Regions from separate parts of the Paraburkholderia sp. OAS925 genome, predicted to be linked through region 2. Evidence: riboswitches for the same ligand, from Rfam matches in the RefSeq annotation. Region 2 holds a riboswitch; the other holds the start of a gene.

Region 1 (3,379 bases), 940 kb from region 2:
CCGTAGAAGCTCAGCACGAAGGTGAGCCGCTTCGTGTACTTCATGACCTGCCACCAGTTATCGCGGATGCGGCCGAACAGCGAATGGGCGTTCGTCTTCTCCGTGTCCATGCCGTTGTAGAACGCGATCTGCTCGGCGTTCTCGCGCAGACGGATCAGGCCGAAACGGAAATCGGCCTCGACTTTCTGCGCTTGATAGTTGATCGGCACGAGCGGATGACCGACTTTCTGGATCACGAGCGAGCCGACCACTGCGTACAGCGCGGCTGCCCACACCATGTAGCCGGGAATCTGCAGCGGCACGCCGCCGAGCGTGATGGTCAGCGCGCCGGCCAGCGCCCACAGGATCGTGATAAACGAGACGAGCGTGACGACCGTGGACAGCAGATCGAGCGTGAGCGACAGCGTGGTCGTGGCGAACGACTGCAGGTCGTCGCTGATCCGCTGGTCTGGGTTGTCGGCGAGGCGGTCGCGCTCGATCCGGTAAAACGCGCTGTCGTGCAGCCACTCGTTCAGATAGCGCGTGGTCAGCCACTGACGCCAGCGAAAGCCGAGCATCTGGCGCATATAGCGTCCGTACACCGCGAGGATGATGTAGCCGAACGCGAGCCCGGAAAAGATCATCAGCAGATGCGGGAAGTCGCGTACGTTCTTGGTTTGCAGCGCGTTATAGAAGTCGGCGCTCCAGCGGTTCAGGCGGACGTTGATCCATACCACCGCGAGGTTCATCGCAATGATCGCGATGAGCATCCCCCACGCCGTCTTTTTTTCTTCCGACACCCAGTAAGGCTTGATGAGGCTCCATGCGGAGACTTTCTCGTCGGGCGGCAGCGCGGGGCTGACAGAAGTATTCGTTGTCATGAGCGTCCTGGGAGTGCTGTTCGATTCGGGCCGGTCCACGCGGGCCGACCCCTCGCGGGTCTTCGTATCTGTCGTGTCTTGTCTGTGCATATCTGCGCGGTCACGGCGGCTGACGGCCGGGCGCCGCGGCGACTGCCGATTCTGGCGCGAAGCCCTTAAGCGAAAATTAATTCGCGGCGCCGGCGCGAAGCCGGCAGTCATTGCTGCCGCCTCTGCGCGAGCACCGCCGCGACATAACCGCCGACCGTTCGCGCGATGCCGCGTTTTCCGCGTCATCTCTCGTGGCATTGTGCCAGAGCGCTGGGCCGCTCATCCGGCTAAAGCGTAAGGCGCAAAAGGTGGTGCCGGATCAAGCCGCGTGCGCCGCGATGCGCCGCTCGTTTGCGAGCGCCGCGCCTTTTATGGTCTAATGACCTTCGACGAAACAGGGGTGCTTTGCACTTGAGCGGCGTGATTCTCACGCTGCGGCTGCGAGGCTGAGAGAGACCCTTTGCACCCGATCCGGGTAATACCGGCGCGGGAAGTTTCCGGAAGCAGCCAGTCTTCCATTCCCCGCCGGGCGGCGTACTTCATTGGAGTACGCATGTTGCCTGGCCGGCCTTGCCCGCCGGTTTCGTCCTGGGTACGCGCTTTTTGTCGGCCGTACGGAAAGGACTCGATGACCGCCTATTGTTCAGTTATGTGTTTTGCTCCTTGTCGCGCCGTTCTTGACGCGCGCTGCATTGCTTTTGTCCGTCGTATCGAAGCGGAGCGCGCACGATGAGCCGCGCCGCACAACCCGATTTCGCTGTGCTCGGCGGCGGTCTGTGCGGGCGCCTCGTCGCGTGGCGGCTCGCCGGAGAAGGACATCGCGTGGCGCTTTATGAGCGCGGCGACGCCGACGGCTCGCAGGCTGCCGCGTGGGTCGCGGCCGCCATGCTCGCGCCGCTTGCCGAAGCCGCCAGCGCCGAACTTCTGATTACGCGTCTCGGCGCCGCATCGCTCGAAACCTGGCCGCAAGTGCTGGCCGGGCTGCCCGAGCCGGTGTTTTTCCAGCGCAATGGCACGCTCGTCGTCTGGCATCACGCGGATCGGACTGAGGCGCCGCTGTTCGAAAGACGCGTGCGCTCGAACGCGCCGGCCGAACTGCTGGACGGCGGCTTTGTCACGCTGGCCGGCGCGCAACTCGGTGCGGCCGAGCCTGCGCTCGCGGGGCGCTTCAATCAGGGCTGGCTGCTGCCGCGCGAAGGTCAACTGGACAACCGCCAGGTGCTGCGTGCGTTGGCGGCGGGTCTTGCGCAACGCGGTGTGGAAACGCACTGGAATACGCCCGTGCTCGATGGGGCGCTGCCGCCTGCGCGCATCACCATCGACTGCCGCGGCCTCGGCGCGAAACCCGTGCTGCCGACGCTGCGCGGCATCCGCGGCGAAGTCGCGCGCGTGCACGCGCCCGGCATTAATCTGACGCGGCCGGTGCGGCTGCTGCATCCCCGTTATCCGCTCTACATCGCGCCGAAGCAGGACGATTTGTATGTGATCGGCGCCACCGAGGTGGAAGGCGAGGACATGTCGCCCGTCAGCGTGCGATCCGCGCTGGAGCTGCTGAGCGCGGCGTTTTCCGTGCATCCGGGCTTCGGCGAGGCGCGCATTCTCGAACTGAATTCGCAGTGCCGTCCGACCTTGCCCGATCATCGGCCGGCGCTGTTGTGGGACGGCGCGCAGACGCTGCGCGTGAACGGGCTGTACCGGCACGGCTACATGATCGTGCCCGAGGTCGCCGACGAAGCCGCGCGCTTCGCGGCGGCGCTGCTGGACGGACGCATCGGCGACGCCGACGCGTTCGCGGACTGGCGGCGCGCCGCGCGCTGGAGCGAACTGTTCCACGAGCAGCGCGCGCGGGAGCCCGCATGAGCGCCGGCCGCCGGCGCGACGCTGCGAACGCCTGCGCAATTGCCATCGACTGAACCGTATTCGAACACCATGGACATTCATATCAATCAGAAGCCGTTGTCGCTGCCCGAAGGCGCGACTGTCGCCGATGCGCTCGCCGCGTACGGCGCGCGGCCGCCGTTCGCCGTCGCGCTGAACGGCGATTTCGTCGCGCGCACGCAGCATGCGGCGCGCGCATTGCAGCCGGGCGACAAGCTGGACGTCGTGCAGCCCGTGGCCGGCGGTTGAGCGCGTTGCCGCGCCAAACCAAGCCAGCCGTTCACGCAATCGCAGACGAGCGAACACGACCACGCACGACCACGCACGATCACGAGCAATCGCCGCCCGCCCCGCCTTGCCGGAGACCAGATGATGCAAATGACTTCCCCCCAAACCGCCGACGCGCTCACGCTCTACGGCCAACCCTTCGCGAGCCGGGTGCTGCTTGGCACGTCGCGCTATCCGTCGCTGCAATCGCTGTCCGATTCGATCGACGCCGCGCGCCCCGGCATGGTGACCGTCGCGCTGCGCCGGCAGATGAACGAAGGCGGCGCCGAAGCCGGCTTCTTCGATCTGCTCAAGCGCCACGGCGTGCCGCTTTTGCCGAACAC
Region 2 (3,379 bases):
ATCGCGTGTGCCTGACCTATGGACGAAAAAAAGCCCGCAAGCGCGGGCTTTTGCGTGGCGGAAGGTTGCGCGCGCATCGAGTGGGCGACGGCATGCGTCCCACGCGATGCGCGAACGCATCACTGCCGCTGATAAATCTCAGCGCCTTTCTTCATGAACTCGATCGACTTCACTTCCATGCCTTTCTTCAGCGCTTCGTCGTCGGTGACGCCTTGCTGCGCGGCGAACTCGCGCACGTCCTGCGTGATCTTCATCGAGCAGAAGTGCGGGCCGCACATCGAGCAGAAATGCGCGACCTTCGCGGAATCTTTCGGCAGCGTTTCGTCGTGGAATTCGCGCGCCTTGTCCGGATCGAGGCCGAGGTTGAACTGGTCTTCCCAACGGAATTCGAAGCGCGCCTTCGAGAGCGCATTGTCACGCACCTGCGCGCCCGGATGACCCTTCGCCAGATCGGCGGCATGCGCGGCGAGCTTGTACGTGATGATGCCGGTCTTCACGTCGTCCTTGTTCGGCAAGCCGAGGTGTTCCTTCGGCGTGACGTAGCAGAGCATGGCCGTGCCGAACCAGCCGATCATCGCCGCGCCGATGCCCGACGTAATGTGGTCGTAACCCGGCGCGATGTCGGTGGTGAGCGGCCCGAGCGTGTAGAACGGCGCTTCGTCGCACCATTCCAGTTGCAGGTCCATGTTCTCCTTGATCAACTGCATCGGCACGTGGCCGGGGCCTTCGATCATCGTCTGCACGTCGTGCTTCCACGCGATCTGCGTGAGTTCGCCGAGCGTCTTCAGTTCGCCGAGCTGCGCTTCATCGTTCGCGTCGTAAATGGAACCGGGGCGCAAGCCGTCGCCGAGCGAGAAGGCCACGTCATACGCCTTCATGATTTCGCAAATGTCTTCGAAATGCTCGTACAGGAAGCTTTCCTTGTGATGCGCGAGGCACCACTTCGCCATGATCGAGCCGCCGCGCGACACGATGCCGGTCATGCGCTTCGCCGTCAGCGGCACGTATTGCAGACGCACGCCCGCGTGAATCGTGAAGTAATCGACGCCCTGTTCAGCCTGCTCGATCAGCGTGTCGCGGAAGATTTCCCACGTCAGGTCTTCGGCCTTGCCGTTGACCTTTTCGAGCGCCTGATAGATCGGCACCGTGCCGATCGGCACCGGCGAATTGCGGATGATCCACTCGCGCGTTTCGTGAATGTGCTTGCCGGTGGACAGATCCATCACCGTGTCGCCGCCCCAGCGGATCGCCCACGTCATCTTGTCGACTTCCTCGCCGATCGAAGACGTCACCGCCGAGTTGCCGATGTTCGCATTCACCTTCACGAGGAAGTTACGACCGATGATCATCGGCTCGCTTTCCGGGTGATTGATGTTGTTCGGAATAATCGCGCGGCCGCGCGCCACTTCTTCGCGCACGAATTCCGGCGTGATTTCGGTGACGCCGTTCGGACCGAACGCGCTTGCACCGAACGCCTGGCCCGGATGCTGGCGGCCCATCATCGCGGCGAGCTTTTCGCCGTTCGGGCCGCTCGTCTTCAGGCTCTCCAGATACTCGGCGCGGCGCTGGTTTTCGCGGATCGCGATGTATTCCATCTCCGGCGTGATGATGCCTTTACGCGCGTAGTGCATCTGCGAAACGTTCTTGCCGGGGATCGCGCGGCGCGGCGTGCGATGCAGGCCCTGGAAGCGCAGGTCGGCGGTGGCCGTGTCGGCCGCGCGTTCGCGGCTGAAGTCGCTCGACAGACCCGTCAACGCTTCCGTGTCGCCGCGTTCCTCGATCCAGCGCTGACGCAGTGCGGGCAAGCCGGCGCGAATGTCGATCTTCGCGTCCGGATCGGAGTAGGGGCCCGACGTATCGTAGACATAGACCGGCGGATTCTTTTCGCCGCCGAAGCTGTCGGGCGTATCCGCCTGGCTGATCTCGCGCATCGGCACGCGGATGTCGGGACGCGAGCCCGTCACGTAGACCTTGCGTGAGTTGGGCAGCGGCGCGACGGCGGCTTCATCGACGTGGGCGTCGGCGGAAAGGAACTTCGGATTGGCGTTCATGCATGTTCTCCGTGTGTCGGCCGGAGTTAAGCGCAATGACGCCTTGCTCCGGTCCCATTCAATGTGGGGCCGCTAAGCAGGAGACGAGATGGAAGTAGTCGGAATTCGCGAGAGGTGAGGCTAGAGACTGGCTGCGAAATCCGTACGCTTCCCTGCGCTGGCATTATCCAGATCAGGTTCAAAGGGTATTTCTCACCCACGTGGCACGGACCTCCGACTTCCGTGCAACGCAGGACCCCCGCGTTAGCAGCGCACACGATACACCGGGCGGGCGCTGCTTGGCAACCCGCGCGCGATGCGTGAGTGCTAATGCGGGGCAGCGCGCGGTGGTTTGCTTCGGCGGCTGCGGGCGGAGAATCGCTGCGCTCTCGCATGCGCGATTTGCGCACTATGCTTGTAGTGACGCGGCATGCAGAACGCAGAACGCAGAATGCAGCACGCTATGACGCGCCGCAGCACCGGCACGGGTTGCTTAACGCGTGAAGTCGTCCGCAGCTTCCGGCTGATACAGGATTTTCTCGAGCTTCAGCACTTTTTCGGCGCCGCTCGGCGGCATGAAGTGAATGTGCTCGCCGCGCTTCGCGCCGAGCAGCGCGAGGCCCACCGGCGAAAAAACATTCAGGCGGCCATGAGCGAAGTCGGCTTCGGGCGGATAGACGACCGTCCACGTCATCTGCTCGCCGCTGCTTTCGTCGACGAGCGTGGCCTGCGAGTTCATCGTGACCACGTTCGCCCGGAATTTCGCGGGAGTCCACGATCACGGCGCGCTCCAGTACGTCGTCGAGCATCTCCTGAAAACGGGCGTTCGCGCCGGGCGCGGCGGCGTGCTTCTCAAGACGCGCGACGTCGAGTTCGGTGAGGTAACACTGCTTGGTCCTTCTGGTCGTCTTCACGGCGGCTACTCCAATTCGATCTGCAATCTCTGTACGAGAATAGGTCATGCGGATGGGATCGGCCCGGCGCTCCGACAGTCCCTTGAGGGACGACGCAGCTTCAGGCAAGGAGCAGGCTGCGTCAGTCGGGGTGCCGGGCGGCGAGAAGCGGAACCGTTGCCGGCAGAAGCGTTCGCGACGGTTCGCCGGCCCTTTGCGGCGCGAGTTCCACGCGCGCGCAGCCGGTTGCGCCACGAGGGCGCAAGCGGGTGAAGGCACGGGAAGTCGGGAAGCGCATGAGTGGCCGGCGGTTATCGAATGAAGTGGGTGGCGCGCCGCTTGAAAACAGAGTCATGAGAAGACCACAGCAAAGCGGCGCGATCGACACAAGCATGTTAGCACGGCGTCTTTCAGCGACCTTGGCGGACATTTCGTTGTTGTAAGTCGCAGTGTAGA

What was found. Region 2 has a riboswitch for thiamine pyrophosphate ahead of thiC (phosphomethylpyrimidine synthase ThiC). Riboswitches for the same ligand answer to the same signal wherever they lie in the genome.
Region 1: another riboswitch for thiamine pyrophosphate. It lies ahead of ABIE53_RS18370 (FAD-dependent oxidoreductase); the one in region 2 lies ahead of thiC (phosphomethylpyrimidine synthase ThiC).

The regions. Positions count from the first base shown of each region.
Region 1 is NZ_JBEUNO010000001.1:4,165,508-4,168,886, reverse strand. Features, by position in the region: gene ABIE53_RS18375 (ABC transporter ATP-binding protein/permease) at 1-860, opposite strand, end outside; TPP riboswitch at 1,277-1,400, shown strand; gene ABIE53_RS18370 (FAD-dependent oxidoreductase) at 1,620-2,750, shown strand; gene thiS (sulfur carrier protein ThiS) at 2,820-3,017, shown strand; gene ABIE53_RS18360 (thiazole synthase) at 3,147-3,379, shown strand, end outside.
Region 2 is NZ_JBEUNO010000001.1:3,224,918-3,228,296, reverse strand. Features, by position in the region: gene thiC (phosphomethylpyrimidine synthase ThiC) at 120-2,051, opposite strand; TPP riboswitch at 2,183-2,301, opposite strand; partial or broken gene ABIE53_RS14040 (GreA/GreB family elongation factor) at 2,524-2,944, opposite strand.